One region of the Xanthobacter nonsaccharivorans genome, then DNA from elsewhere that is predicted to be linked to it. Evidence: riboswitches for the same ligand, from Rfam matches in the RefSeq annotation. Region 1 holds a riboswitch; the other holds the start of a gene.

Region 1 (14,908 bases):
GCTGGTGGGCGTGGTGAAGGAGGACGGGCCCGCCGCCAAGTCGGGCATCAAGGCCGGCGACGTGATCCTTCGCTTCAACGGCCGCGACATCAAGGAAGTGCGCGACCTGACCCGCTCCGTCGCCGACACCATGGCCGACAGCGAGGTGGACGTGGTTGTCTTCCGCAAGGGCAAGGAAGAGGCCCTGAAGGTGAGGATCGCCCGCGCCCCGGACGACGACGCGAAGGCGGAAGCCGCCGGCAAGGACAGCGGCAAGGGCAATGCCGACACCCCCAAGGCCGCCCCGAAGAAGGCCCTCGGCATCGAGCTCTCTGCCATGAGCGACGAGCTGCGCAAGCGCTACCGCATCAAGGTCGATGTCACGGGCGTAGTGGTGACGGACGTGGAGCGCTCCTCCCCCGCCGCCGACAAGGGCCTGCGGGCCGGCCTCGTCATCGTGCTGGTGAACCAGGAGCCGGTGGCGACCCCCGCCGAGGTGGAGAAGCAGATCGACGCCCTGCGCAAGCTGGGCAAGCGCTCGGTGCTGTTCCTGGTCTCGGACGGCGAGGGCAACCAAACCAACATCGCCGTGCCGCTGAACTGAAACTGGCGACGGGGGCCGGGCACCAGGCGCAGCCCCCCTTTTCCAACAGCCGCTTTCCGACAGCCGCCGGGCCACCACCCGGCGGCATTTTGCATTCAGCGCAGCCGCACCATGCCGGACAGGTTGATCATCATGTTGTAGCTGCTCACCGCCCCGTTCACGTCCATGAAATAGAAGGACGGGTCGGGCCGGCGCCTGCCCTCGAACTTTTCCTGGATGTCCCGGAGCTTGCCGAGCAGGTCGCGGGGCTGGGACGAAAAGGCGCTGGCGGTGGGTGGATTGGCGAGGATGTAGGCATCGAACTCGCGCACCACGCCGGCATAATCGGTCACCGCCACGTCGAACGCCTTGAGATCGCCGGGCGCACGGGCATCGCGCGGCAGGAGGTCCACCGCCTTGCGGGCCGCCATCATGATGCGGCGGACGTGCCAGGCATCCGACTTGCCCTCGGTCCGCTCGATGCGGGCGAGCTCTTGCCGGTCGAGATTGTCCTTCACCTGCTCCGAGAGCCGGTCGAGCCTGAAACGCGCAGCGAGGAAAGCTTCCGCCGCCGGCTGGAGGCGGGCATGGAGCGCCTTGCCGCCGGCCATCTGGTCGCTCTTGTAGTCCTTGCGGTCGTAATAGGCCTCGGCCTCGTTGAGGATCGGGACCAGCGCCTCGAAGCTCGACGCGAGGGATTGCGCCGCCGCGTCGATGGCGGGGATGGAGGGCGGCTCGCCCGCCACCTTGCGGACGAGGTCGATGGCGGTCTTCGCCTGCGAGGGCGGCACGGAATAAAGCCCGTAGATAATCCGCTCCTTGCCGGTGGGCCCGGTCTTCAGGTTCACCCAGGAGAGGTAGCGGTTCCAGGATTCTTCTGCGCGCAGGGTGGCGTTCAGCAGCTTCACATAAGCGTTCAGCTTCGCCACCCACACCTTCAGCTCGGCATCGGGCAGGTCCGGCACGGGAATGACGGGCAGCGCCGTCGCCGCCGGCCCCGGAACCGTCGCGACCTGCTCCGGATCCGGCGCCTTCGCGGCGGCCGGGGCGGCCGCAAGGCCCACCATCAGCACGAGCGCCAGCCTGGCACCCCCGCGGCTCCTACGCGCGCGCTTCATCACGGTCTCCCCTGGAGCCGGACCGGCCCCAAACTCTCAGAAGGAGAACGCGTGACCCGACCAGGTCGCGAGGCGGCCCGGTCGCCGCGTGCTCCAGTTCAAAACGGGAGGCACCATGGGGAAGCCCGGGTGAACCCGGCGTGAATGAAACCGGCGCGCGCGGGGCTCAGGCGATGTGAAACTCCGCCTGGCTGTAGCCCTGCATGTAGAGCAGCGCGGTCAGGTCGCCATGGTCGATGCGGGCATGAGCGGCGGCGGCCACCGCGGGCTTGGCGTGGAAGGCAACGCCGAGGCCGGCCTCGGCCAGCATGGCGAGGTCGTTGGCGCCGTCGCCCACCGCCAAGGTCTCGGACGGGGCAAGACGCAGCCGGTCGCGCAGCTCCACGAGGGTAGCGAGCTTGGCCTCGCGGCCGAGGATCGGCTCGGCGACAGCGCCGACGAAGCGTTCCTCGTCCACCAGCAGCGTGTTGGCCCGGTGCTCGTCGAAGCCGACGCGGGCGGCGATCTCGCCCGTGAACAAAGTGAACCCGCCGGAAACGAGCGCGGTATAAGCGCCGTTCGCCTTCATGGTGCCCACCAGCTCCAGCCCGCCGGGGGTGAGGGTGATGCGCTCGCGCAGAACGTCGTCCACCACGCCGGCCGGCAGGCCGCGCAGCAAGGCCACGCGCTCGCGCAAAGCCGGCTCGAAGGCGATCTCGCCGCGCATGGCGCGCTCGGTGATGGCAGCCACGTGCGCCTTCACGCCCACCAGGTCGGCCAGTTCGTCGATGCACTCCTGGCCGATCATGGTGGAGTCCATGTCGGCGAGGAACAGGCGCTTGCGCCGGGCCGCCTCCAGCTGCACCACCACGTCGATGGGGGCGCCGTGCAGCGCGCCGCGCACCGCATCCGCCAGCGCCCTTGCGTCGGCGCCCAGCGGCGGGGCGAAATGGATGTCGACGGCCACATCCGGGCTCAGGACCACCGGTTCCTGTGCGTCGGGAAGCACCGCGCGGGCATCGTGGATTGCCTCGCGCGTCAAAGCCGGGGCAGATGGATTGGAAATCAGCGTCGCGACATAGGCCATGGAAGTATCGGAACCCGAAAAGGGAAAGAAACCGTCGGCGGTGCTCATCGCAGGTCCTACCGCCAGCGGCAAGTCGGCCCTCGCGCTCGCCCTTGCGGAGCGGGTGGGAGGCGTCGTGCTCAACGCAGATTCCATGCAGGTCTATGGCGATCTTCGGGTCCTGACGGCGCGGCCGACCGTCGCGGAGGCCCGGCGCGTGCCCCACGGCCTCTACGGCCACGTGGATGCGGACACGGATTATTCCGTCGGCCGCTGGGTCACGGATGCCGCGCGTGCCATTGCCGAATGCCGGCGCGAGGGGCTGGTGCCCATCTTCGTCGGCGGCACCGGTCTCTATTTCCGCGCGCTGACGCAGGGGCTCGCCGAGATCCCGCCCATACCAGCGGAGGTGCGCGCCACCGTGCGGGGCGAGGCGGAGGGCCTCGGCAATGCTGTCCTCCACGCCCGCCTCGCCGCCCTCGACCCCAAGACCGCCGCGCGGCTGGAGGTGAACGACCGCCAGCGCATCCTGCGCGCGCTGGAGGTGGTGGCGGCGACGGGGCGGCCGCTCTCCCGCTGGCAGCAGGACACGCAGCGCCCCGTGCTGGAGGCAGGCACCTGCGCCCGCCTCGTGCTGGAGGTGGACCGCGCGCTGCTGCGCCGGCGCATCGACACCCGCTTCGAGGACATGATCGCGGCCGGCGCGCTGGAGGAGGTCCGGGCGCTCGCCGCCCGGCGCCTCGATCCCGCCCGCACGGTGCTCAAGGCCCACGGCGCCCCGGCCCTCACCCGCCATCTTGCTGGCGAGATCAGCCTCGCCGAGGCCATCGCCGAGGGACAAGGCGACACCCGCCGCTATGCCAAGCGGCAGGACACCTTCTTCCGCCACCAGATGGCCGACTGGCACCGGGCCACCCCGGGCGCGGCGCTGGAATGCCTGCTGGCGCAGATGGCCTGAGGCCGCTCACGCCGGCGCCATCTTGCGCCCGCCGGCGCCCTTGCGCGCCGGGGCGAGGCGGCCCCAGGCGGCGGTCCCGGCCGCCACCGCAAGGCCGCCGATGAGCACCCACCAGGCGGGCCGCAGGCCAAGGTCGAAGGACAGGTTCGCCTCCAGCACCAGCCAGGGATCGACCCGCGTCGCCAGCCCGTACCACGCCATCTCGGCGCCCGCCGTGAGCCCGGACGCCACCACCGCGAGGCCGGCGAGGCCGAGGGGCGTGACGGTGCCGAAGAGCTTCACGGCGATGCGATAGACCATCAGGAACAGGAACACGCCGGACATGAGCACCGGCTCGGTCACGTCCAGCTTCGATTGCAGGAAGAAATGGACGGACCCCAGCGCCGCGATGACGAAGACCGCCTTGTGCAGGCGGTTCCACCGCTCCCCCCCGAGGCGGCGGATGGCCCCGTCCCAGGAGGTGGCGCCCAAAGCCACCAACAGCAGCAGCGCCACCGCGCCGATGACGAGGTAGACGCGCAGCACGATCTCGCTCAGCGCCCGCCCCGCCCCCTGGTCGAGGATGAACAGCGCGAGATGCAAAAGCGCGTAGCCCAGCGTGGCAACGCCGAAGACACGTCGCCCGAAATAGAGCTTCGGCAGCATCAGCAGGCGCCGGAGCGGGGAGATGGCGAGCGTGACCGCCAGGAAGCGCACCGCCCACAGGCCGGTGAAATGGATGGCCTCGGTCCACGGCCTCGGGCCGAGGTCGCCCGCCATCGCCCGGCCGGCAAGCCAGGCCGCCGGCAGGAGCGAGGCGAGGAGGAACAGCGCCTTCTCCACGCTGAACCGCCCGGAGCGTTCGTAGAGCAGCGGCGTAAGGAAACGGGGCATGGTCACCTGTTGGGGCAGCGCGGCGGCGTTCCATTCGCCGCCGGCTTCCCCATTACGCGCCGGGACGCGGCCGTGTTACGGCGCGCGCGCTAACGTCTGCGTGAGGCGTCAGGCGTTGAGGTCCCGGTCCACCTGCGCCTTGAGGCCGGGATCGATGCCCAGCGCCCCGGCGAGGTTTTCCAGATACTGCCGTTCCGCCGCATTGTCCGGCCGGATGGCCATGGCGGAGGCGGCGTAGATCTGGAGCGCCGCCTCCGGGCTCGTCGCCGCGCTGACCACCTGCCGGGGATCGACCGGGGTGGTCAGGAAAGTCGCGAGGGCGTCCTGCTCCGGCGTGCCGGCTCCCATGCGGGCAAGCCCGCCCGTGATGCGCTGGAGCTCGTCGTCGTCGATTTCCCCATCGGCCTGGGCCGCCGCCGCCATGGCGGCGAGCAGCACGCCGGAGAAGGCCGCCGCCCCGCCCGGGGCCTGCGTGGGCGAGAACCCTGCCGCCTCCGGCGTGCCGGAGGTGAAGGCCGCGCGCCCATCGCCCGATTGCGCCTGCCATTTGCGAAAGGCGTTCCAGGCCATCATGCCGATGACGGCGAGGCCGCCATATTTCAGCAGATCCCCGGCGCCACCACCCGACTGCGGCGCGGGCGTTGGCGCAGGGGCGGGCGCCGGATCCGCATCCGGAAGGGCACCGGGAGACGACCCGGCGGGCGTCGACCCACCCCGGCCCAGCGCTTCCGATGCGAGGTCACCAAGGCTGCCCGAGGCCGCGCCACCGGACAGGCCTCCGCCGGATGGCGCCCCGCCGCCCAGGACCTGCCCGAGAATGTCGCCCAGCCCACCGGGTAATCCGCCCGAAGGCTGGCCCTGTCCCCCGCCCGGCCGGCCACCGCCGCCGAGCACCTGGCCAAGAATGTCGCCCAGCCCGCCGGGAAGACCGGACGGCCCACCCTGCGCCCGTCCGCTGGACACGTCGCCGCCCGGCTGGCCGCCACCCAGCACCTGGCCGAGGATGTCGCCGAGCCCGCCGGGGAGCCCGCCGCCCGACTGGCCCGAGGGACCGCCGGGGGCGCCCTGCCCTTCGAGCACGCTCTTCAGGATCTGGTCGAGGGGCGAGCCGCCGCTGACGCTGCTTCCGCCGCGCACGCCGCCACTGCCCCCGCCGATGGCCGCTCCGATGAGCTGGCCCAGAAGACTACCCGCATCCGCCATGAGACCCTCCCTGAAGAGATTGACTGGCACTCACAAGCTGCAAAGCGGGTGCGGAGGCAGGCGCACCCGGATCGGCCATCGGCTAGAGCACGCGCCGGTCAGATTGCCCGATCTGGTCGGATACCGCGTTCTCAATCTTGAAATCAGAGGGCTGCTCCCCGAGCCGATCGGTCCATCGGCCCGGATCGCGCCCTAGACGGCCACCGGCGCCCGGATGGCGGGATGGGGATCGTAGCCGACGATCTTCACGTCCTCGTAGCGAAAGGCGAAAATGTCGGTGACATCCGGATTGAGCTCGAGCCGCGGCAGCGCGCGGGGCTGCCGCGCGAGCTGCTCACGGGCCTGGTCGAGATGGTTGGTGTAGAGGTGCGCGTCACCCAGCGTGTGGACGAAATCGCCCACCTTCAGCCCGGTCACCTGCGCCACCATGTGGGTGAGCAGCGCGTAGGAGGCGATGTTGAACGGCACGCCCAGGAACACGTCCGCCGAGCGCTGGTAAAGCTGGCAGGAGAGCCTGCCCTCCAGGACATAGAACTGGAACAGGCAGTGGCAGGGCGGCAGGGCCATCTTCGCCACGTCCGCCGGATTCCAGGCGGTGACGATGAGGCGTCGCGAATCGGGATTGCGCCGGATATCGGAGACCACCTGCGCGATCTGGTCGATCACGCCCCCCTCCGGCGTCGGCCAGGAGCGCCACTGATGGCCGTAGACGGGGCCCAGTTCGCCATGGGCATCCGCCCACTCGTCCCAGATGGTGACGCCGTTCTCCTTCAGGTAGCGGATGTTGGTGTCGCCCGCGAGGAACCACAGCAGCTCGTGCACGATGGACTTCAGGTGCAGCTTCTTTGTGGTGACGAGAGGAAATCCCTCCTCCAGGGCAAAACGCATCTGGTGGCCAAAGACGGAGAGCGTGCCCGTCCCCGTGCGGTCGTCCTTGCGGACACCGGTGTCGAGGATGCGGCGGAGCAGATGGTGATAGGCTTCCATGGCTAAGCTCGACGTCTGGATGCGGCGTCTGCGCCGGGCCCGAGGCAGGCCTCTCCCCCGGGCGCGCCACTTTATCCCCGGCGCCGCGCGCCCGCCACCCTCCCCTCGCCCCTGCGCCAGGCCATCCACACGCGCACAATGCCGCACCAAAATACCGGCCAACGTTCCGTCACGCCATCTTGCTACGTCACCCGTCGCGCTCAAAAAAGTGAGCGATTTTCGGTACGTATGCCGTTGCGACAGGGCTTTTTGCGTCATGAGGCCGCCGCAATAGTGCGGTCACTTGGAGGTATAATTCGCGATCAAGGGCACGATCATGACTTCTCTCGCAACCATCACAGCGGCGCTGCTTGATGTCCGGGCCTACCTCGCCCGGCAGGCGCAGGCGGAGGAAATCCGCAACGAAGCCACCTGGGAGTCGGGATCGACCCGCGAGGAGCATGAGGCGAGCGACGCCCTCGATCGGCTGGACGAGGTGCTGCGGGAGCTGAAGGAAAGCGCTCCGCCCCAGGATTCGGAGAGGGCGTCCCGCACCGGGCGCCACACCCACATCCTCGCAGCCTGAAGCACAGGCCCGGGACCCGCGCGGCCCGCCCACCGCCGCGCAATACTGGTTGGCAGCGGCGGCGCAGCATAAGTCGCCGCCCGGATCGCTGCGGTGCAGCGTTGACATTGGGCTTTCGTATACACCACACTTGACCCGTTCCAAGGGGGGCCCCGGAAGGGGCTGAGATATCGCAAGTCCGCCCGCTGTCAGGGCTCGCGGGCACCGCGATGACCCTTTGAACCTGATCCGGGTCATACCGGCGAAGGGATCGGAACTTGTGCATACCGGCGCTCAGTGCCGCTTCGCACCCGTCTCCTAGCTCTACCCCCGGCTCTCGTTGAAAGCGCAAGCTGAACGGAGAACCGCATGCTGGACGAAGCCTCGACGTCCTCTCTGAAGGTCACCACCGGCCCCCTGCCCTATTCGCGCAAGGTCTATGTCTCGGCCGCCCGCCCGGACGTGCGGGTCGCCATGCGCGAGATCGGCCTGTCCACCCCGGACGAGCCGCCGGTGAAGGTCTATGACACCTCCGGTCCCTACACCGATGCGGACGCCCTCATCGACCTCACCAAAGGCCTGCCGCAGCTGCGCGCCGGGTGGATCCGCGAGCGCGGCGACGTGGAAGAGGTGGACGGGCGCGCCATCAAGCCCGAGGACAACGGGCTGAAGGCCGGCCAGTCCTCCGCCTTGCCGCAGTTCGACCTCTCCGGCCGCAAGCCCCTGCGCGCCAAGGCGGGCAGGCGCCCGACCCAGATGGCCTACGCCCGCGCCGGCCTCATCACGCCGGAGATGGAATATGTGGCCGCCCGCGAGAATCTCGCCCGGGTGAACGGCGGCGCCCATCCGCACCACCAGGCCATGGGCCTGGGCGCGGCGATCCCCACCGAGATCACGCCCGAATTCGTGCGGCAGGAAGTGGCGCGCGGCCGCGCCATCATCCCCAACAACATCAACCACCCGGAAACCGAGCCGATGGCCATCGGCCGGAATTTCCTGGTGAAGATCAACGCCAATATCGGCAATTCCGCCGTTGCCTCAGGCGTCGCAGAGGAAGTGGACAAGCTGGTGTGGGCCACCCGCTGGGGCGCCGACACGGTGATGGACCTCTCCACGGGGAAGAACATCCACACCATCCGCGAATGGATCATGCGCAATTCGCCGGTGCCCATCGGCACCGTGCCCATGTACCAGGCGCTGGAGAAGGTGAACGGCGTCGCCGAGGACCTCACCTGGGAGGTGTTCCGCGACACGGTGATCGAGCAGTGCGAGCAGGGCGTGGACTACATGACGGTGCACGCCGGCGTGCGCCTGCCGTTCGTGCCGCTCACCGCCAACCGCGTCACCGGCATCGTCTCGCGCGGCGGCTCGATCATGGCCAAGTGGTGCCTCGCCCACCACAAGGAGAGCTTCCTCTACGAGAATTTCGAGGAGCTGTGCGAGATCCTCGCCCAGTATGACGTGGCCTTCTCGCTGGGCGACGGCCTGCGCCCCGGCTCCATCGCCGACGCCAACGACGCCGCCCAGTTCGCCGAGCTGGAGACGCTGGGCCAGCTTACCGAGATCGCCTGGAAGCATGACTGCCAGGTGATGATCGAGGGCCCCGGCCACGTGCCGCTGCACCTCATCCGCGAGAATGTGGAGAAGCAGCTCAAGGTCTGCCACGAGGCGCCGTTCTACACCCTCGGCCCGCTGGTGACCGACATCTCCCCCGGCTACGACCACATCTCCTCGGCCATCGGCGCGGCGATGATCGGCTGGTTCGGCACCGCCATGCTCTGCTACGTCACGCCCAAGGAGCATCTCGGCCTGCCCGACCGGGATGACGTGAAGACCGGCGTCATCTCCTACAAGATCGCCGCCCACGCCGCGGACCTCGCCAAGGGCCACCCGGCCGCGCGCATCCGTGACGATGCGCTCTCCCGGGCCCGCTTCTCCTTCCGCTGGCGCGACCAGTTCGCGCTCTCGCTGGACCCGGAGACGGCCGAGCGTTTCCACGACGAGACGCTCCCGGCCGAGGGCGCGAAGGTGGCGCACTTCTGCTCCATGTGCGGGCCGAAGTTCTGCTCCATGAAGATCTCGCAGGAGCTGAAGCTGGAGGCCGGCGACATCGCCCGCGCCCAGGCGGACAACCTCGCCTCGGCCGGCATGGCCGAGATGGCGCAGAAGTTCCGCGACGGCGGCGGCCTCATCTACACGCCGGCCCCCGATGTGGCCGAGCCGCCCCCTGCGGCGGCGGAGTGAGGCCCAAGTCGGAAAGCGAAAGGGCGGCCCTGCGGCCGCCCTTTCTGTTTCGGTGACAGGAGGGGGGCCCCTGAGCCCCCTCCCCTTCAGGCCGCCGCGCGCTCGGGCACCGGCAGGCCGAGCCATTCGGTGTAGAAGGCATCGATGTCCGGCTCGAAATCGTGGATGACTGGATACCAGGGGGTGGGCGCCTCCACGTCGTGGAGCGTGCCGCATTCGGGGCAGAAATATTCCCGGATCACCTGCCACGACGGGGTGGGCGCCATGAGGCGGGGATAGATCTCCTCCATCTTCTGCGGCGTGTCGCGCACATGGATGCGGGCGTGGAGCTTCCAATTGTCCTTCCAGTCGCAGAAGTCATGGCCGCACTCGCAGCGCACGGTCCATTTCTTCGAGACCTTCTGCTGGACGATGAAGAGCTTCGGGCCAAGCGGCAGGATGATCCTGTCATCCCACGGCACGCGCTCCTGCAAAATCTCCACATAGGTCACGAACCGCTCCGGGTCCTTCGGGGTGGACAGCATCTGGTGCAGCGTATCGGGGTCGATCGTGCCTTCCACGAGGTCGACGATCTTGGAACGGGTGTAGGCCATCGGGTTTCCTCCACTTGATGTTTGATTGGAAAAAAGGCGGGTGGCGGCGACGAGCGCCGCCACCCAGTGGAGGGATCACTCCTCCACGAACTGCACGGTGTGAACGTCCGGCAGCTCGGAGATGTCCATGGAATAGCGCGAGCCGTAGGTGGGCACGCCGATCTCCTCCTCCGGCAGGGTCCAGCTGTCGGGCAGGTTCCAGAAGGTGCGGAAGTCCTTCTCGAAGCGCGGGCCAAGCTTGAAGGAGGCGGCGAACATCTGGCGCACCTGGGTGCCCGCGTCCTTGGCGAGGATCTTCTCGCGCTCGCCCTTCATCCATTCGGTGACGGGCACCGACTTGGCGAGGCGGTCGGAGCGCATCTGCTTGCGGGCAGCTGCGGTCGCGGCCTCGTCCACCACATACTGCCCGCCCTCGCCCTTCCTCACCACGACGCCATAGACGTCGCCGGCGAAGCGCTCCAGCACGTAGCCGCCGTTGATGTCGTCGGCCACCGCCTGCGGTTCACGATCCAGCGGGTCGCCGAAGCCGGGGCCACCGCGCATGTAGTTGAGGTAGAGATCGTAGTCGGAGAACATCTCCTCGGTGGTGATGGCCTGCTTGTCGCGCTTGATCTGCGCATCGGGCAGCATCCGGTCCCAGGTGGGGTTCTCCGGGTCCGTGTCACCGCCGAAGGGAATGTCCTTGCCCTCGGCGATGAGCGCCTTGAGGTTGGTCTGGTGCGCGGCGAAGCGATAGCCGGAGGCCGCCGGATAGCCGCCCATCAGGCCCCAGTCGGAGGAGATGTGGCCGTTGCCCATGAAGAACATGGTCCAGTCCTTGGCGTTCCAGACCATGCGCAGGCTCTCGAAGCCGCAGCCGCCGCGATACTTGCCGGAGCCGCCCGAGGACGCCTTGATCTGCCGGCCGAGATAGACGAGCGGCTCGGCCAGCTCCCAGATCTCCATGTCGCCCATGTCGCCTTCCGGGTTCCAGATGGCGGCGGCATGGGAGAGGCCGTCCTGCACCGCGGTCGCCCCGGTGCCGTTGGCGGCGCACTCGAACGAGTTCACGGCATGGATCTCGTCATACTGGTTGAAGCCGCCGCCTTGCAGCCAGTTGGAGGTGTTGGCGTTGCCCGCGTTCACCTCCTCCAGGTAGCCGCGCCCGAAATAGGAGCGCGACAGGCCGCGCCACAGGGCCGTCCACGCCGACACCAGGAAGTGCCACGAATAGGAGAAGGCGACGCGGCGGTCGTCCGGGTTCATCCAGGTGCCCTTGGGCAGGCGGAATTCGGTGCCATAGGCGGCGCCGTCATTGATCATTTCGGAAGGGATGAGGGTCTGGGTCATCATCACCCAGATGCCCGAGGTGAAGCTCACCTGATGGGCGTTGTAGGTGTGCCAGCCCCAGCGGCTCGCCCCCTCGAAGTCGAGGCGCCAGGTGCCGTCCTTGCGGATGGTCATCTCGCAGGGCGCGTGCATGATGGTGTCGAGCTTGGCGAAGTCGGAGGGCACCCGCACGTCCTCATGGGCGTAGGGCACGTCCACGAAGCCCACCTGCCGGTAGGTGCCGGGGATGGTCATGGCCTTGATGCGGGCCTGGAGGCCGAGGCGCCCGTGCTCCACCGCCTCGTAGGCGAACTTCCAGTAGGCCTCGATGCCTTCTTCCGCGACCACCTCTTCCACCAGCTTGCGGATCATGTGGCAGCCGGCGATGCGGGTGCGTTCATCCAGCATCCAGTAACGGGTGGTGCGCACCATGCGCTGGCTCTCGTGCAGCCAGTCACGGAACAGGGTGTCGTTCTCGCCCACCTTGCGGCAGGTGATGGAATAGCCGTCGCCGAAGCGCTGCACCTGCCCCGTGGCCATGGAGCCCGGCCCCACCGCGCCGGTGTCGATGACGTGGGTGACGCCGCCCACCCAGCCGATCAGCTCGCCCTCCCAGAAGATGGGGACGATGGTGTGGATGTCGCAGGGATGGACGTTACCGATCAGCGAGTCGTTGTTGCAGAAGATGTCCTTGTCGCGGACGCCCGGGTTCGCCTCCCAATTGTTCTCGATCATGTATTTGATGGCCGCACCCATGGTTCCCACATGGATGATGATGCCGGTGGAGGTGAGAAGGCTGTCGCCCGCCGCGTTGTAGAGGGTGAAGCACAGTTCGCCCTCCTGCTCCACGATGGGAGAGGCGGCGATCTTCTTGGCGGTCTCGCGGGCATCCACCACGCCGGCCCGCAGACGCGAGAACAGCTTGTTGTAGAGGATGGGCTCGCTCTCGCGCAGCTCCAGCTTCTTGAGGCCCGCATAGTGGCCGCTCGCCTTGGTGGCGGCCATGAGACGGTCGCGATGCTCCTTCAGCGTCTCGCCGCCGCGCACGATGCCGCGCGTCGCGCCCTCGAGGGTGCGCTTATCAACAGTGACGTTCATCGGGTCGTTTCCTTTTGAGTGCGTTGACTCGGATGTGTTGGCTTTCCCGCTTCGTCATGGCCGGGCGTGTCCCGGCCATCCACGCTCCGCGGCTGGACGCCGCATTCGGAGCGTTGCGCGAGCGGCACGGCGTGGACGCCCGGGACAAGCCCGGGCAGGACGCCTATGCCTGTCCCCGTCCTCACACCTCGCGCAGGTGGAACAGGCGGTGCCCGTCGAGCCAGGTCTCGAAGCCATCCGGCACCACGAAGGTGGTGGCGTCGGATTCGATGACGGCGGGCCCCATCACCCGATTGCCGGGACGCAGCGATTCCATGTGGTAAAGCTGCGCATCCACCCAGCGCTTCTTGCGATAGAACTTGCGGGTGCCGATCTTGGCGCTTTCGGGCGGGGTCTCACCCTGCTCCGGCTCCTTCGGGATCTTCGGCTTGGGGATCGGCACCATGCCGCGCATGATGGCCCCGGTGACCGAATAGCCCAGCTCCGGCGAGCGGGCCGAGGCGGCATAGACGCGGCCGTAGGTGGCGTTGAAGGCGTCGGTGAGCTGGTCCCAGTCCTCGGCGGTGCCCGCCTGCTTCAGGGGAGACTCGATCTCCAGGTCGTTGAGCTGGCCGCGGTACTGCATGCGGTAGCCGGGCTGGAGCGTCACCTGTTCCGGCGCGTAGCCGTTGAGCTTGAACTCCTCCAGCACGTTGTGGGTGAGTTCCTCCCACGCCGCCTGCAACGTCTGCGCAGCCTTCACCTTGTCGGCCTCGGGGGCATCCGGCGGCATGTTGATGTCGAGGGACTTGTCGTAGCGATACTCGAAGTCCGCCGCCGCGCAGCCGAAGGCCGAGAAGCCGGCGGCCCAGGCCGGCACGATCACGTCCTCGAAGCCGAGGCCCTCCGTGTAGCCATAGGTGTGCACCGGCCCCGCCCCGCCATAGGAGAAGCACACGAAGCTCGCCGGCGAGTAGCCCTTGCCGGAGATCATGGAGCGCAGATAGTCGCGCAGGTCGCTGTCGAGCAGCTCGATGACGCCCGCGGCGGCATCCTCCACCGACAGGCCCAGCGGATCGGCGATCTGCGTCTTGATGGCGTCCACCGAACGCTGGCGATCGAGCTTCACGGCGCCGCCGAGGAAGTTGTCCGGGTTCAGATAGCCGAGCACCATGTGGCAGTCGGAGATGGTCACGGTCTCGATGCCGCTCTCCTTCCAGCACACGCCCACCCGGTAGCCGGCCGAGTCGGGACCGAGCTTGATGGCCCTGGTGTAGGGATCGAGGCGGATGAAGGAGCCCGCGCCCGCCCCCACCGAGTCCATGGCCACCAGCGGCAGGGAGAGGACGAGCCGGGCCATGTCCGGGTCGTTCTTGATGGTCATCTCGCCCTGGGTGATCAGCGCCACATCGAACGAGGTGCCGCCGATGTCCGAGCAGGCGATGTTCTTGTAGCCCAGCACCTCGCCGAGATACTTGGCGCCGATCACCCCGCCGATGGGGCCGGAGACGATGGTGCGGGCCAGCTCCTTCGCCTTCCAGGAGATGGTGCCGCCGTGGGTCGCCATCACGCGGAAGTCGAACTTGGTGCCCCGCTCCTTGAAGGCGTTGGAGATCTTGGAGAGCGTCTGCCGCGACGGCTCGGCGGCGTAGCCTTCCAGGATGGTGGTGTTGGTGCGGTGGGTTTCCTTGCGCACCGGATAATAATCGGCGGAGGCGAAGACAGGGATCTTCTTGCCGCTCTTCTCCACCTCTTCCAGCACGATGTCGCGCACGCGGCGCTCGCTGACCGGATTCTTGTAGGAATGCAGCAGCGAGATGACGATGCCTTCCACATCCGAGGCGATGAGCTCGCGGGCGGCCTCGCGGGCGCTGTCCTCGCGCAGGGGGATCACCTGCGTGCCCATCATGTCGGTGCGCTCGATGACGCCGCGGGTCAGCTGGCGGGGCACCAGCGGCGGGTCGTAGCGGTGGGTGTTGAGGTGGATGCGATCCTCATAGGCATAGCCCAGATGGCTCTGCACCGCCCGGCCCATGCGGTGGAAGTCCTCCATGCCGCGGTTGACGATGAGGCCGCACTTCAGCCCCTTGCGCTGAACCACGCGATTGAGCATCGCGGTGCCCGAATAGACGCCGGTCTGGAGCTGGGCGAGGGCGTCGTGGAGCGACATGCCCCAGTTGGCCAGCCCGTCTTCAGAAGAGGCGATGAGGCCCAGGGCCTCGTTCTGCGGCGTGGACTGGGCCTTGCCGACGACGAAGTCGCCGTCCTGGTCCACGAAGAAGGTGTCCGTCATGGTGCCACCGGCATCGATGCCGAGCACCTGGACGTTGCGCAGGTTTCCCACGGGAACGTTCACGCGATTGTCCTCCCATTATTGCCGGCCTCACTTTTCGGTG
Region 2 (14,908 bases), 1.9 Mb from region 1:
TTCCCATCTTCATCGCCATCGCGACGCGGACGGTGCCGGCTTCCCACGGGGGCATCGTGCTCGGGCTGCTGCCGCTGTTCACCGCCATCGCCGCGGTGGTGGTGGCCGGGGAGCGGCCAGGCCTTCCCCTGTTCGCGGCGAGCGCGGTGGGGGCCGGGCTGGTGGCGACCTTCGCCTTGCGCAACGGCGGAGCAGGCGGGCTCGGCACGGGGGATACCCTGCTGTTCCTCGGCGTGGTGGTGTGCGCGGCGGGCTACGGCATCTCCGGCCGCCTCGCCCGGCGGATGGCGGGCTGGGAGGTGATCGCCTTCATGCTCATCCTCTGCCTGCCGGTGACGCTGCCCCTCGCGCTCCTCACCTTTCCCTGGGGGGCGAGCGTTTCCGTGCCGGTGTGGGGGGCCTTCGCCTATCTCGGCCTGTTCAGCCAGCTCATCGGCTTCTTCTTCTGGAACGCCGGCCTTGCCATGGGGGGCATCGCCCGTGTCGGCCAGATGCAGCTGCTGCAGACCTTCGTGACGGTGGCGCTGGCCTGGCCGGTGAACGGCGAGAAGCCGGACCCGGAGACCATCGGCTTCGCCGTGGCGGTGGTGCTGGTGGTGGCCATCGCCCAGCGTGTGGCCGTCCGCCGCCCCCGCCCGCCGGGGGGCGGGTGAGGCACAAACGAAAACGGCCCTCCGGGGAGGGCCGTTTCCACGTTTGCGATGATCCGGGCTCAGGCCGCCTTGGAGCGGGCGGTGATGAGCTTGCGGTTGACCAGCACCTCGGCGATCTGCACGGCATTGAGCGCCGCGCCCTTGCGCAGGTTGTCCGACACGCACCAGAAGGCGATGCCGTTCTCCACGGTCGGGTCGTCGCGCAGGCGCGAGATGTAGGTGGCATCCTCGCCCGCCGCCTCGTGCGGGGTGGTGTAGCCGCCCGGCTCGCGGGTATCGACCACCAGGATGCCCGGGGCCTCGCGCAGGATCTTGCGCGCGTCCTCCGCCGAGAGCTCCTTCTCGAACTCCACGTTCACCGATTCCGCATGGGAGATGAAGACCGGAACGCGCACGCAGGTGGCCACCAGCTTGATCTTCGGATCGAGGATCTTCTTGGTCTCCACCACCATCTTCCACTCTTCCTTGGTGAAACCGTCGTCCATGAAGACGTCGATCTGCGGAATGAGGTTGAAGGCGATGCGCTTCGGGAACTTCTTCGGCTCCACCGGATCGGAGACGAACACGGCGCGGGTCTGCGAGAACAGCTCGTCCATGGCGTCCTTGCCGGCGCCGGAGACGGACTGGTAGGTGGAGACCACCACGCGCTTGATGGTGGCGGCGTCGTGCAGGGGCTTCAGCGCCACCACCAGCTGCGCCGTGGAGCAGTTGGGATTGGCGATGATGTTCTTCTTGGTGAAGCCGACGATGGCATCGGCGTTCACCTCGGGAACGATCAGCGGCACGTCCGGATCGGTCCGCCACTGGGACGAATTGTCGATGACGACGCAGCCCTGCGCGCCGATCTTCGGCGACCATTCCTTGGACACGGCGCCGCCGGCCGACATGAGGCAGATGTCGGTATCGGAGAAGTCGTAGGTCTCGAGCGCCTTCACCTTCAGGGTTTTGTCACCGTAGGAGACCTCGACGCCCTGCGACTTGCGCGAGGCGAGTGCAACAACCTCGTCCGCGGGGAAGCCCCGCTCGTCGAGGATCGAGAGAATCTCCCGGCCCACGTTGCCCGTGGCGCCGACGACGGCGACCTTGTAACCCATGTCATTCCTCGGGATCTGCCGGCCCTGCTGGCCGGGAACGCAGCTTTTAGGCCGAACGGCGCAGGCATGCAAATCGCTGATTCGCGAGGTCGCCCCAAAACTGTTGCGCCAGCGCAACGCAGGCGGGTCCAGAAGAGGGGAACATGCCGCCCGTGCCACTCGTTTCCTTGCACGGGGCGCCAGAGTGCCCTAATCCAGTCACAGTCGGCCCCGTGACCGCCCCGGTGACTTGCGGGACGCTCCGGCCGCCTCGGGAGGTTTCCATGCGTGTCGCGCCGTCCTTCACCATCGCCGCTGCCTTTCGGGTGGCGCTCGCGGTGACGTCCGCGGTGGCGCTGACCGGCGCCGTCTCCCTCCTCGGGGCGGACAGCGCCCAGGCTCAGCAGACCACCAAGAAGCGCACCCGCATCGAGCTTTCCAAGCGCTCGTACCTGGATGCCGGCACGGTGGTGAAGCCGGGCTCCAAGTCCTATCTCGACTACGCGCTCCCGCCGGGCTGGTTCTATCCGGGCTACGGCCAGGGCGGCGCCGCTGGCCCCGGCCCCATCACCGGCATCCGCTGGCCGCTGCCGGGCCAGTTCGACCTGCCGGGCTACTGAGGCTGCGCCGCAGCACAGCGCAAGGCAAAGGGCCGCTCGCCGCGGCCCTTTTTTGGCTGCCTATATAACATCTATATTTTGTTGTTCTGCGGGTCTTCCGCAAAGGACATGACTTTAGGTGGAATTGCCGGCATAAGGGCGCTCCACCGGCGGCGGAGCCGCCGCAAGACCCTCTAAGGTCCGTGCCATGCCCCGCCTTTCGACCTTCGCTGCCCCGGCATCCGGCGGCGAAGCCCAGAGCGACGCCCCACCGGGCCGCCCGTCGCGCCCCCAACGGCGGGCGCGGCGCAGCGTCATTCCCGGCTTCCGCCTGTCCCTGGGCGTGACCCTCCTCTATCTGGCGCTGATCGTGCTCCTGCCCATCGGGGCGCTGCTGCTGAAGGCGGCGGACGTGGGCTTTCTCGGCTACATCGCCATCCTCACGTCGCCGCGGACCCTCGCCTCCTTTCAGGTCACGCTGACCACCGCGGCCATCGCGGCGCTGTTCAACGCGGTTTACGGCCTGGGCCTCGCCTGGGTGCTGGTGCGCTACGAGTTTCCCGGCAAGCGCCTGCTGGATGCCATGGTGGACGTGCCCTTCGCTTTGCCCACCGCCGTCGCCGGTCTCGCCCTCACCGCCCTGTTCGCGAAGAACGGCTGGTTTGGCGCCCCGCTCGCGCTGTGGGGCATCCAGGTGGCCTATGCGCCGGCGGGCATCGTCTGCGCCATGGCCTTCACCTCCATCCCCTTCGTGGTGCGCACGGTGCAGCCGGTGCTGGAGGACATGGAGCCGGAGCTGGAGGAGGCGGCGGCGACGCTGGGGGCCTCGGACCTCACCATCTTCCGCAAGGTGATCTTCCCGACCCTGTTCCCCGCCTTCCTCGCCGGCACCTCCCTCGCCTTCGCGCGCTCGCTGGGCGAGTTCGGGGCGGTGGTGTTCATCGCCGGCAACCAGCCGTTCCGCACCGAGATCGTGGCGCTGCTCACCTTCATCCGGCTGGAGGAATATGACTATGCCGCCGCCGCGGCCATCGCCGTGACCATGCTCGCCATCGCCTTCCTCATGCTGTTGGTGGTCAACGCCGTCCAGGCCTGGCACCAGCGTCACGCCCTGGGAGAGGGGTGAGATGGCGGCCTCGCTCAATCGCAACCGCATCCGGGTGGGGGACGGGGTGCTGACCCGTTTGGTCATCCTCACCCTTGTGCTCGCCCTCACGGCTGTCGCCCTCATCGCGCCGCTGGCCGTCATCTTCACCGAGGCGTTCGCGCGGGGCGTGCCCGCCTATCTGGAGGCCCTGGCGCGGCCCGACACGCTCCACGCCGTGGGCCTCACCGTGCTGGCGGCGGTGGTCTGCGTGCCGGTGAACGTCGCCTTCGGCATCGCCGCCGCCTGGGCGGTCACCAAATTCAGCTTTCCTGGCCGCAACCTGCTGCTGGCGGTGGTGGAGCTGCCCTTCTCCGTCTCACCCATCGTGGCCGGCGTCGCCTATCTGTTCGTCTATGGCGGGCAGGGGCTGCTCGGCCCCTTTCTCGAGGCGCACGACATCAAGATCATGTTCGCCGTGCCGGGCATCCTCCTCGCCAGCCTGTTCGTCACCGCGCCCTTCGTGGTGCGCGAGCTGGTGCCGCTGATGATGGCCCAGGGCCGCGAGGAGGAAGAGGCGGCGGTGAGCCTCGGCGCCTCGGGCTTCGACGTGCTGCGGCTGGTGACCTTGCCCAACGTGCGCTTTGCTCTGCTCTACGGCGCGGCCCTGTGCAACGCGCGGGTGATGGGCGAGTTCGGCGCCGTCTCGGTGGTCTCGGGCAACATCCGCGGCAAGACCTCGACCCTGCCCCTGCAGATCGAGCTGCTCTACCAGGACAGCCACGTGCTCGCGGCCTTTGCGGCCGCCACCCTGCTGGCCGGCGTCGCCTTGTTCACGCTGGTGGCGAAGTTTCTCATCGAGCGGGCGCAGAGGAAGCGCGAGGAGATCGTGCCCGTCCGCCGGCCGGGGCACTGATCCGACCGGGCCGGGGCGCTTAAGATGTCAGGTGGCTTCGTCCAGCTGCCGCGCGGGCTCGACCAGGGGCCCGGGGTCGCGCGCGCTGGCCTTGGGCGTGCGGTAACGAAAGCCAGGAAACGAAAACGCCCGGCGTGGCCTGGCGTTCGGTGGTTCGAGGCAGGATGAAGCCGGGCGGACGGTCAGCCGCGCGGGGCGGGCAGGCTGAGGCCCCCGGAGGTGGCCCGCTCGGCGGGCCGGGTCGCAGCCACGCGGTCGAGCTCGCGGCGGGCGCGGCGCGCTTCCTTGCGGAACCGGCCCTGCCGCAGCCAGGTGACGAGCCCCCCGGCCGCGACGCCGACGATCAGCGCCGCGAAGACGATGGCGAACAGGGGCAGCGTCACCGACAGGGCGGGCGCGTCCGGCGAGAAGAGATCGAGGGAGAGCGTCACCGGCTTGCGGTTCGCCACCGCCAGCGCGACGGCGAGGACCGAGAGCGGCAGCCCGATGAGGATGGCGAGAAGGCGGGACACGGCGGTCGCCCGGCCCTACTTGCCGGTGTTGAGACGCTCGCGCATCTCCTTGCCGGTCTTGAAATAGGGCACGGTCTTCTCGGAGACGTCCACCTGCTTGCCGGTGCGCGGGTTGCGGCCGACGCGGGCGTCGCGCTTCTTCACCGAGAAGGCGCCGAAGCCGCGCAGCTCCACCCGGTCGCCGCGCTCCAAGGCGGAGGCGATCTGCTCCAGGATGGCGTTGACGATGTTCTCCACGTCCCGCTGGTAGAGATGCGGGTTGGCTTCGGCGATTTTCTGGACGAGCTCGGACTTGATCATCGTGGCCGCACTTCCTTTGGAGTACGCGCCGACCTGATTGCTCCGCAATCGGATCGGGTCACGCGTTCTCTTCCTTGCGTTTAGAGGGCGATTCACCGGTCAGATTGATTCAATCTGACCGGATCGCACTCTGGAACCGATCCGCTGAACGCCCCGCGGACGGACCTCGCCTTGGTGTCGACCGGTTGCGTCGAACTGGCGTTATTGCTTGATCGGCAAGCCCTTGTCACCCATCGGATCGAGGGTGCCAGAGGGCCAGAAGGCCGTCAAGCTGGCTGCGTTCCAGAGCGCTGCGCGCGGTGTCGCCGAAGAGGGCGGCCGCCTGGGGGAAGCCGAGCGCGCTCACCACCCCGCGCGCGGCGCCGAGCAGCCAGCCGAATTCGTCCCCCACCTGCCCGCTGCGCCAGTTGCGGACCTTGAGCGTCGGCGGCACGCCCTTCTCCTTGGCGAGCCAGGCGCGGGCGGTGCGCTCGTCGCCCAGTTCGTCCACCAGCTGGAGGTCGAGGCCCTGGTGGCCGGTGAAGACGCGCCCGTCCGACACCTCGGCGAGCCGCGGATCGGAGATCTTGCGCCGCTCGGAGACGAGGCCCTTGAACCAGGCGTAGCTGTCCTTCACCAGCGAATCCACGGCGGCGCGGGCCTCGGGGGTGGTTGGGCTGAAGGGGTTGGGCGAGGCCTTCAGCGGCGAGGACTTGATGTCCTCCATGGCGACGCCGAGGGTCTTCATGAGCTCGGTGAAGTTGGGATACTGGTAGATGACGCCCACCGAGCCCACCAGCGCGTTGCGCCGGGCGACGATATGGTCGGCACCCAAAGCGGCGATATAGGCGCCGGAGGCCGCGACCCCCTCCACCACCGCCACCACCGGCTTCTTCTGGGCGAGGCGGCGCAGCGCGTCGTAGAGCTGCTCGGAGCCGGTGACGGTGCCGCCGGGGCTGTCGATGGAGAGGATCACCGCGCTCGCCCGCGAGCGGCCGATCTCCTCCAGCATCTCCACCCGTTCCCGGTCGTTGCGGATGAGGCCGCCGATCATGACCCGGGCCACATGGGGGGAGGAGGCGGGGATGGTGCGCCCGAGCACCGTGGCGACGCCCACCGCCACGGCGGCGACCGCCGCGAGGATGCCGAGCGTCCGCCAGAAGGTGACCTTCCGCCTCAGGCGGCGGCGCTCGACGATCTGGTCGGCGTCGATGGACATCTGAATTCTCCTGTTCACGCGCCGCGTGCGGCGGGTGCGACGGCGGGACTTAAGCGGGCTGCGGCCCGCTTGGCAAGGCGCTCGCGCAAGGCCGGGAGGGCAGGAGCGGGCGGCGCGCCGGCAGAGCCTCGGCCCGACGTGCGCAGGCGGGGGGCGTCACCACCGGTCGGCGGGCGGCAGGCCCTGCCGCCATTCGGCGATGCGCCGCGCCGTGGCGGGGGAAACCCCGTCCGGCAAGGCGTCGAGGGGGAAGAAGTCGGCGGCGACGATCTCGGTGTTGCGAGCGGGGCGGGGGCCGATGGCGAGCCGCTCCGCATGGAACAGGGCCACGTGGTCGCGCCCGCCCACGCGGGGATTGAAGAAGAGTCCGGCGAGGGCGAGCGCCCCCTCCGCCTCCACATTGGCCTCCTCGCGCAGCTCCCGCCGGGCGGCGGCCTCCGCCGTCTCGCCGAGGTCCACGCCGCCGCCGGGAAAATGCCAGCCGGCGATATAGGTGTGCCGCACCAGCAGCAGGCGCCCCTCCCCGTCGCGAGCCATCACGCGCACGCCAAGGGTCATGCCGTGGTGCACCCGGCGCACCACATTGAGGAGAGACTGCAGGTTGAGAGGCGCCATGCCGCGAGCATAGCGCATCCCGGTGCCGCATGCGCCGGGATGCGCGGCGCCTCAGGCCGGCAGGCGGGCGGCCTCCGCCGCCTCCGCCCGCTTGAAGGCGGGGCGCGATGTCACGCGCTCCACATAGGCCGCGACGGCGGGCGTGGGGGCGATGACCTTGAGCAGGTTGATCCCGTACCACAGGTCCGTGCCCAGCATCACGTCGGCGGCGCTGAACGACGCGCCGAGGAGATAGGGCCCTTCCGCCACGGCCTTCTCCACCGTCTCCATCACGAGGTCGAAGCTGCCCCAGCCGGCGGCGGACTTGGGAATCTCGATGGCCTTCATCTTCTGCAGGAAGGCGGGCTCCATGCAGGCCACGGAGAAGAACAGCGTTTGGAGGTATCGCGCGCGCAGCGGATCACCCACCGCAGGCGCGAGCCTGGCGTCCGGGGCCCGTTCGGCCAGCCAGGCGCAGATGGCGCCGCTCTCCGAGAGGATCGCCGCACCGTCCACCAGGGTCGGAACCTTGCCCATGGGATTGAGGGCGCGATAGGCGGGATCGTCCTGCGCGCCGCTGCGGATGTCCACATGTTCGAGCGTGTAGGGAAGGCCCGTCTCCTCCAGCATCCACACAATGCGGAAGGCGCGGGTGTGGGGCGCCCAGTACAGCTTCAGCATGCTCTTCTCCCGGTTTTGAGATGGAACATAAAGTGAACATTCATGCGAGTCCAGCCGCTCGGGGCGGCGGGCAAAGGGGGCGGGCCTTGCGGTTCGGTGCGAGGCATGGATAATACCAGGACGGCCTGGGGTGCCGTGCATCATGCGCGGCTGAGATCACACCCATCGAACCTGTCTGGATCATGCCAGCGTAGGGAGATGCCGATGAGCGAGAGCTTGTCGACTGTCAATTCATCCGTTTCCTCTTCAGCCGGCTCGCCATCGGCGGGCAAGGCGCGTCCGCGCGTCGCCGTTGTCGGTGGCGGCGTCATCGGCCTTGCCATCGCCTGGCGGCTCGCCGCCGCGGGCTGCCCCGTGGAGCTGTTCGACGCCGGCGAGACCGGGCAGGGGGCCAGCCGCGCCGCCGCCGGCATGCTCGCCGCCTGCGCCGAGGCGGAGCCGGGGGAGGAGGGCCTGCTCACCCTCAACCGCGCCAGCCAGACCTATTGGCCGGCCTTCGCGGCCGAGCTGGAGGCGGCATCCGGCACAGGCGTGGACCTGCGCACGGAAGGCACCATCACCATCGCGCTCACCGCCGACGACCTGGCGCGGCTGCGCCACCTCTTCGCCTTCCAGACCTCCCTCGGCCTGCCGGTGGAGTGGCTCTCGGCGGCGGAGGTGCGGCGGCGCGAGCCCTATCTCTCGCCGAAGCTCGCCGGCGGCATCCTGACCCGCGAGGACCACCAAGTGGACAATCGCAAGGTCGCCGCCGCGCTGAAGGTGGCGGCCCTCAAGGCAGGCGTACGCATCCACGAGCGGTCCGCCGTGGCGAAGGTGGAGACCGTGGGCGGCCACGTCGCCGGCGTCATCTGCGGCGGGGCGCTCCATCCCGCCGACGTGGTGGTGCTGGCGGCCGGCGCATGGAGCCGGGGCGTGGACATCAGCCCCGCCGCGCCGCTGCCGGTGCGTCCCATCAAGGGGCAGATGCTGGCCCTGCGGATGGATCCGGCCGCGCCCATCCTCTCCCACGTGCTGTGGGCGCCGGGCTCCTACCTCGTGCCGCGGCGCGACGGGCGGCTCATCCTCGGCGCCACCACGGAGGAGAAGGGCTTCGATCCCGATCTCACCGCCGGCGGCCAATTGGCCCTGCTGACCCACGCCTGGCGCGCCCTGCCGACGCTGGAGGAACTCTCCATCGACGAGCAATGGGTGGGCTTCCGCCCCGGCAGCCGGGATGATGCCCCCATCCTCGGTCCGAGCGCGGAGGTGGAGGGGCTCGTCTATGCCACCGGCCATCACCGCAACGGCATCCTGCTCCTGCCCGTGACCACGCAGGTCATCGCCGATTTCGTGCTCGAGGGCCGCATGGCCGAGGTGGCGGTGCCGTTCGGCGCCGAGCGCTTCCGGCCGCGGCAGGCGGCGGAGTGAGCCCGATGCAGACCGCGACCGCCGCCGCGCGCACCCTGCCCCTCAAGGTCAACGGCCTGCCCGAGGCGCTGGAAGCCACGACCGTGGCCGACCTGCTGCGCGCCAAGGGCCTCGATCCCGAGCGCAAGGGCATCGCCGTGGCGGTGAACGGGTCGGTGGTGCCGCGCCGCATCTGGGCGCAGGCCACCCTTGCCGCCGGCGACGCCGTGGAGATCATCGAGGCCAAGCAGGGCGGCTAGCCGCCCTGCAATGAAAGGCCAATGAGGGCGGCTAACCGCCCCGCAATCGAAAGCATCCGGGGCGCCCGATGCCCCGGCATAACCATAAGGCGCCTGCGCGGCGCCCGGGATGAAACACCGGGAGGCGCCGCCAGCGGCGCCGGGATGAAGCAGAATGACCACATTTTCCGATCCCCTCGTCATCGCCGGGCGCACCTTCCAGTCGCGCCTGTTCCTCGGCACGGCGGGCTATCCCAACCAGAAGATCTTCCTCGATGCGCTGGAGGCCTCCGGCGCGCAGATGGCCACCGCCTCCATCCGCCGCATCAGCCTCGCCGGCTATGAGGAGAGCCTGACGGACCTCCTCACCGGCCGCGTGCACATCCTGCCCAACACCGCCGGCTGCCAGACGGCGAAGGACGCGGTGCTGACCGCCGAGCTCGCCCGCGAGGCGCTGGAGACGGACTGGGTGAAGCTGGAGGTCATCGGCGACCGCGAGCTGCTCTATCCCAATGTGGAAGAGCTTCTGAAGGCGACGGAGGAACTGGTCTCCCGCGGCTTCGTGGTGCTGCCCTATTGCAACGACGATCCCGTCACCTGCCAGAAGCTCGCCGATCTCGGCGCGGCGACGGTGATGCCGCTCGGCTCCATGATCGGCACCGGCCTCGGCATCGCCAATCCGCACATGATCGAGCTGATCTGCGCCCGCTCGCCGGTGCCGGTGGTGCTGGACGCGGGCATCGGCACCGCCTCCGACGCCGCGCTCGCCATGGAGCTGGGTTGCTCAGCGGTGCTGCTGAACACGGCGGTGTCCAAGGCGCTCGATCCGGTGCGGATGGCCACTGCCTTCCGTTACGCGGTGGAAGGCGGTCGGCTTGCCCGCCTGTCCGGCCGCATTCCCAAGAAGCTGCATGCCGAGGCCTCCAGCCCCGAGTTCGGCCTCGTCGGGAGCTGACGGCCGGTGCCGGCGCGATCCGCGTTGCCTTTGCCCGTGCCGCCGCTGCTGCTCATCACCGACCGGGCGCAGGCGCGGGGCGCGTTGGCGGACGTGGTGGCGCGCGCCTGCGCCGGTGGCTGTCGATGGGTCAGCCTGCGGGAGAAGGACCTTCCCGAGACGGAGCAGCTGGCCCTGTTCGCCCGGCTCAGGGAGGTCACGCGCCCGTTCGGCGCCCGGCTGACCCTGCACGGCGCACCGGCTCTCGCTTTGGCGGCCGGAGCGGATGGGGCGCACCTGCCCGATGGCGGCGATCCGGCCGCCGCGCGGGAACTGCTCGGGCCGGGCACGCTGGTGGGGATTTCCGTGCATCGTCCGCAGGATGCGGCGGCGACGGACCCGGCGCTGGTGGACTATATCTCCGCGAGCCCTGTCTTTCTTACCGCGTCGAAGCCCGGCTACGGCCCGGCCCTCGGCGCGGAGGGCCTCGCCGCCTTCGTCGCGGCATCCCCCGTGCCGGTCATCGGGCTCGGCGGGATCGAGGCGAAGACGGTGCCTTTGTGCCTCAGGGCAGGGGCGCACGGCATCGCCGTCATGGGCGGGGTGATGCGGGCCGAGGATGCGGCTGCGGCAATCCAGGAGCTGCGGGGCGCATTGGCCCGGCCCGCGCGCTGAGCCCGGCCAGCGGGATCTGTCCGGTCTTCGCCCGCATCACGCGCCTCCGTCCGCGCGCGCCGATCGGATTGCACGGTCATCTGATCGGATAAAGCGTTCTATTCCTCAAGTTAGAGAGAGGTGTTTCAGCCGCAGGTGGAAGCAAAAGCTGTTTCCACCTTGCTGGATTGCGTTCTAGGCTTGGGCAAGGCGGGGAAACCGCCGCATCCGGAGCCGGCCCCGGCTCCGCAAGCTAGGGGGGTAACATGAAGATCAATCGTCGCACGTTGCTCGCGGGCCTTGCAGCGTGCCCGGTCTGCGCCGGAGCCGCCCGTGCCGCCGACCAGGCCCACTGGACCTATGAGGGACACGGCGGGCCGCAGGAGTGGGGCAAGCTGGAGCAAGGCTTCGCCGCCTGCGCGGTGGGGACCCAGCAATCACCCATCAATCTCGAAGGCGCCGTGAGGGCGGAAAGCGCGGGCCCCGTGCTCGCCTGGAAGCCCCTCGCCTACAAGGTGGTCAATAACGGCCACACCATCCAGGCCGACGTGACCGGCGACGGCGGCACCGCGACCCAGGGCGGCAAGACGTACGCGCTCAAGCAGTTCCATTTCCATGCCCCCAGCGAGCACGCCATCGATGGCCAGCGCACGGCCATGGAGGCGCACTTCGTCCATGCCGCCCCCGAGGGCGGGCTGCTGGTGGTGGGCGTGTTCATGAAGCCGGGCGCGGCCAATGCCGCCTTCTCGTCCGTGATGGCGGCGGCGCCGCGCAAGCCCGGCGAGAAGGTGATGGGCGCGCCGGTCGATCCGGCCGGCCTGTTGCCGGCGGCGCGGGGCACCTATCGCTACGAGGGCTCGCTGACCACGCCGCCGTGCTCCGAGATCGTGGACTGGAACGTTCTCGCCAGCCCGCTTGAGGTGGCGCAGGCGGATATCGATGCCTTCCGCGCCATCTTCCCCATGAACGCCCGCCCGCTGCAGGCGGTGAACCGGCGATTCCTGCTCCGGCTCAACTAAGGCGGCGCAGTCAAGGCTGGGTGACAACGGCCATGCAGGGAATGCGCAGGTCCGTACCGCACAGCTTGGCCTGGGCGGCGAATTTGTCCCAGACGCCGAGCACCACGACGCAGGGGGTCTTTACGTCCCCGCACTGCGCGGGCTCGGCGTCTGCGGGGGTCACCGCCCGCTGAACGACCCCAGCCACGAGGGCTGCGGCAATGATCGTGAGGATGGCCTTGGTGTAGCGGTCGAACATGGGAAAGCTCCACAATTACAGGTTGAGGTGTGGAGCTTCACCCGTCTTCACGCAAATGCAAGGGCCGGCGCCTCCACCGGCCCTTGGATGTTCTGTCGACCGCGCGCCGCACGTCGATCCTTCCGGCGCGCGCCGCTGGTCTGGTCCTGCCTGCGCGTTCGGATCACTTGACGAGGAGCAGCAGCAGCTTCTGTCCGGCGGGCGCATCCAGCTCCGCAGCGGTCAGCTTGCCGTCCTTGTTGGCGTCCGCATCGTTGAAGCGGTTGCGGACGATGACCAGCCACTCGTCGAGCTCCAGCGTCTGGTCGCCGTCCTTGTTGACGGCCGCCCAATCCTCGTCCGTGAGGCGGTCCTTGGTCTCGGACTTCTCCAGGGTCTTGTCGTTGTCGGTATTGATCGTCTTGAAGAATTTGGTGCCGAGGTCGATCACCTCGACGATTTCCAGCGTGTTGTCCCCGTCCTTGTTGAACTTGGCGAGGGCCTCCTTGCCGGACATGCCGGCGAAGGCGGGTCCCAGCGCGGCGAGCGAAACGGCGGCGACGATGCCGAGGCGAGCCAGCTGACGCACCATGGAATGACCTCCCTGTGTTCTCGCGCCGGAGCGGGGAGCAGCCAGATGGCAGCAAGCCGGCCGGTGACACCGCCCCGGACCTCGGGAAAGAGCACGCTCCGACCGACACAGGCCGATCGGATCCGGCTCCCCTGGTTGTGTACTCCTTCGCTCTCGCGCAGGGCAATGGACGAGCCGTGCGGGGCGTCGGCGCGCCGGAAAAGAAAAAGGGCCGGCACATGGCCGGCCCTTTCCATTCGCTGATGACCGCGAGGGGCGATCAGTCTTCCTTCTCGCCCTCGTCGGCGGCCGCGCGCTGCTTCAGGGCGGCGCCCAGGATGTCGCCGAGCGACGCACCCGAGTCCTGCGACCCGTAGGCGGCCACGGCCTCCTTCTCCTCGGCGATCTCGAGCGCCTTGACGGACACCTGCACCTTGCGCGCCTTGCGGTCGAACAGGGTGACGCGGGCATCCAGCTTGTCGCCCACCGAGAAGCGCTCGGGGCGCTGGTCGTTGCGGTCGCGGGCAAGCTCGGAGCGCTTGATGAAGGCCGAGAGGTCGGTGCCGGTGAGCTTCACCTCGATGCCGCCGTCCTTCACGTCGGTGACTTCGCAGGTGACGATGGCGCCCTTCTTCACTTCGCCAGCCTCGGCGAAGGGATCGCCGGCGAGCTGCTTGATGCCGAGGGAGATGCGCTCCTTCTCGACGTCCACGTCGAGCACCACGGCCTTCACCATGTCGCCCTTGCGGTATTCGTCGATCACCTGCTCGCCCGGACGGTTCCAGTCGAGGTCGGAGAGGTGGACCATGCCGTCCACGTCGCCGTCGAGGCCGAGGAACAGGCCGAACTCGGTCTTGTTCTTGACCTCGCCTTCCACCACGGCGCCCGGCGCATACTTCTCGGCGAAGGCCTCCCAGGGGTTCTGGAGGGTCTGCTTGAGGCCGAGGGAGATGCGGCGCTTGGCCGAATCCACTTCCAGCACCTGAACCTCGACCTCCTGGGAGGTGGAGACGATCTTGCCGGGGTGGACGTTCTTCTTGGTCCACGACATCTCGGAGACGTGGATGAGGCCCTCGATGCCGGGCTCCAGCTCCACGAACGCGCCGTAGTCGGTGATGTTGGTGACGCGACCCTTGAAGCGGGCCTCCACCGGATACTTGGCCTCGATGCCCTCCCAGGGATCGCCCAGGAGCTGCTTCATGCCGAGCGAGATGCGGTGGGTCTCGTGGTTGATCTTGATGATCTTCACCTTCACCGTCTGGCCGATGTTCAGCACTTCGGTGGGGTGGTTCACGCGGCGCCAGGCGATGTCGGTGACGTGCAGCAGGCCGTCGATGCCGCCGAGGTCAACGAACGCACCGTAATCGGTGATGTTCTTGACCACGCCGTCGATGGCCTGGCCTTCCTCGAGGTTCTGGACCAGCTCGTGGCGCTGCTCGGCGCGGGTCTCTTCCAGCACGGTGCGGCGGGAGACCACGATGTTGCCGCGGCGGCGGTCCATCTTGAGGATCTGGAAGGGCTGCTGATTGTGCATCAGCGGGCCGACGTCGCGGATCGGGCGGATGTCCACCTGGGAGCGCGGCAGGAAGGCCACGGCGCCGTCGAGATCGACGGTGAAGCCGCCCTTCACCTGGTTGAAGATCACGCCGAAGACCTTCTCGTTGGCCGTGAAGGCCTTCTCGAGCTTGACCCAGCTCTCTTCGCGGCGCGCCTTGTCGCGCGAGAGGACGGCTTCGCCCATGGCGTTCTCGACGCGCTCGAGATAGACCTCGACCTCGTCGCCCACCTTGATGGCGCTCTCGCGGCCGGGGCCGGCGAACTCGCGCAGGGCCACGCGGCCTTCGGTCTTCAGACCGATGTCGATGATCGCGAGGTCCTTCTCGATGGCGACCACGATGCCCTTGACGACGGCACCTTCGTTCACATCGGCGCGGCCGAAGCTCTCGTCGAGCAGGGCGGCGAAATCCTCACGGGTGGTTTCTACAGCGGACATTCACGCTCCAGACTTCTTTGCGCCGGCATCACGAGTTGCGATGCCCGAACCGCTCGGGATGTCCGGCCTTCCATGAAGGAAAGACGGACGGCCGCCAGAAGACTGGCGGGCCGGCGCGAAAGCCGGGCGGCACGGACGATGATTCTGAATATCCCGATGAAACGGGCGTCCCGATGCGCGCTCAGCGAAAGCCAGGGCGGGCTGCCTCCGTCGAACGGAGCCGCGTATCCCGCTGGCCCCTGCCCGCCCAGGCGGCTCCCTGCTTTGAAGGGAGCGCGGCCTCGG

What was found. A riboswitch is a leader RNA that binds a small molecule or an ion and turns the genes downstream of it on or off. The one in region 1 is predicted to bind thiamine pyrophosphate.
Region 2: another riboswitch for thiamine pyrophosphate. It lies ahead of thiO (glycine oxidase ThiO); the one in region 1 lies ahead of thiC (phosphomethylpyrimidine synthase ThiC).

The regions. Positions count from the first base shown of each region.
Region 1 is NZ_CM195526.1:2,924,171-2,939,078, forward strand. It holds gene V5F59_RS13450 (Do family serine endopeptidase) at 1-583, shown strand, start outside; gene V5F59_RS13455 (YiiG family protein) at 679-1,680, opposite strand; gene serB (phosphoserine phosphatase SerB) at 1,847-2,746, opposite strand; gene miaA (tRNA (adenosine(37)-N6)-dimethylallyltransferase MiaA) at 2,745-3,683, shown strand; gene msrQ (protein-methionine-sulfoxide reductase heme-binding subunit MsrQ) at 3,690-4,556, opposite strand; gene V5F59_RS13475 (tellurite resistance TerB family protein) at 4,665-5,759, opposite strand; gene V5F59_RS13480 (thymidylate synthase) at 5,952-6,746, opposite strand; gene V5F59_RS13485 (hypothetical protein) at 7,063-7,311, shown strand; TPP riboswitch at 7,445-7,579, shown strand; gene thiC (phosphomethylpyrimidine synthase ThiC) at 7,660-9,534, shown strand; gene V5F59_RS13495 (acetone carboxylase subunit gamma) at 9,621-10,127, opposite strand; gene V5F59_RS13500 (hydantoinase B/oxoprolinase family protein) at 10,203-12,533, opposite strand; gene V5F59_RS13505 (hydantoinase/oxoprolinase family protein) at 12,715-14,868, opposite strand.
Region 2 is NZ_CM195526.1:4,842,492-4,857,399, reverse strand. It holds gene V5F59_RS22205 (DMT family transporter) at 1-653, shown strand, start outside; gene V5F59_RS22200 (aspartate-semialdehyde dehydrogenase) at 713-1,747, opposite strand; gene V5F59_RS22195 (hypothetical protein) at 2,011-2,346, shown strand; gene cysT (sulfate ABC transporter permease subunit CysT) at 2,534-3,451, shown strand; gene cysW (sulfate ABC transporter permease subunit CysW) at 3,453-4,325, shown strand; gene V5F59_RS22180 (lipopolysaccharide assembly protein LapA domain-containing protein) at 4,508-4,837, opposite strand; gene ihfB (integration host factor subunit beta) at 4,853-5,137, opposite strand; gene sppA (signal peptide peptidase SppA) at 5,364-6,335, opposite strand; gene V5F59_RS22165 (NUDIX domain-containing protein) at 6,492-6,968, opposite strand; gene V5F59_RS22160 (glutathione S-transferase family protein) at 7,002-7,610, opposite strand; TPP riboswitch at 7,727-7,826, shown strand; gene thiO (glycine oxidase ThiO) at 7,815-9,017, shown strand; gene thiS (sulfur carrier protein ThiS) at 9,023-9,256, shown strand; gene V5F59_RS22145 (thiazole synthase) at 9,411-10,190, shown strand; gene V5F59_RS22140 (thiamine phosphate synthase) at 10,197-10,844, shown strand; gene V5F59_RS22135 (carbonic anhydrase) at 11,090-11,842, shown strand; gene V5F59_RS22130 (hypothetical protein) at 11,853-12,080, opposite strand; gene V5F59_RS22125 (EF-hand domain-containing protein) at 12,244-12,651, opposite strand; gene rpsA (30S ribosomal protein S1) at 12,911-14,623, opposite strand.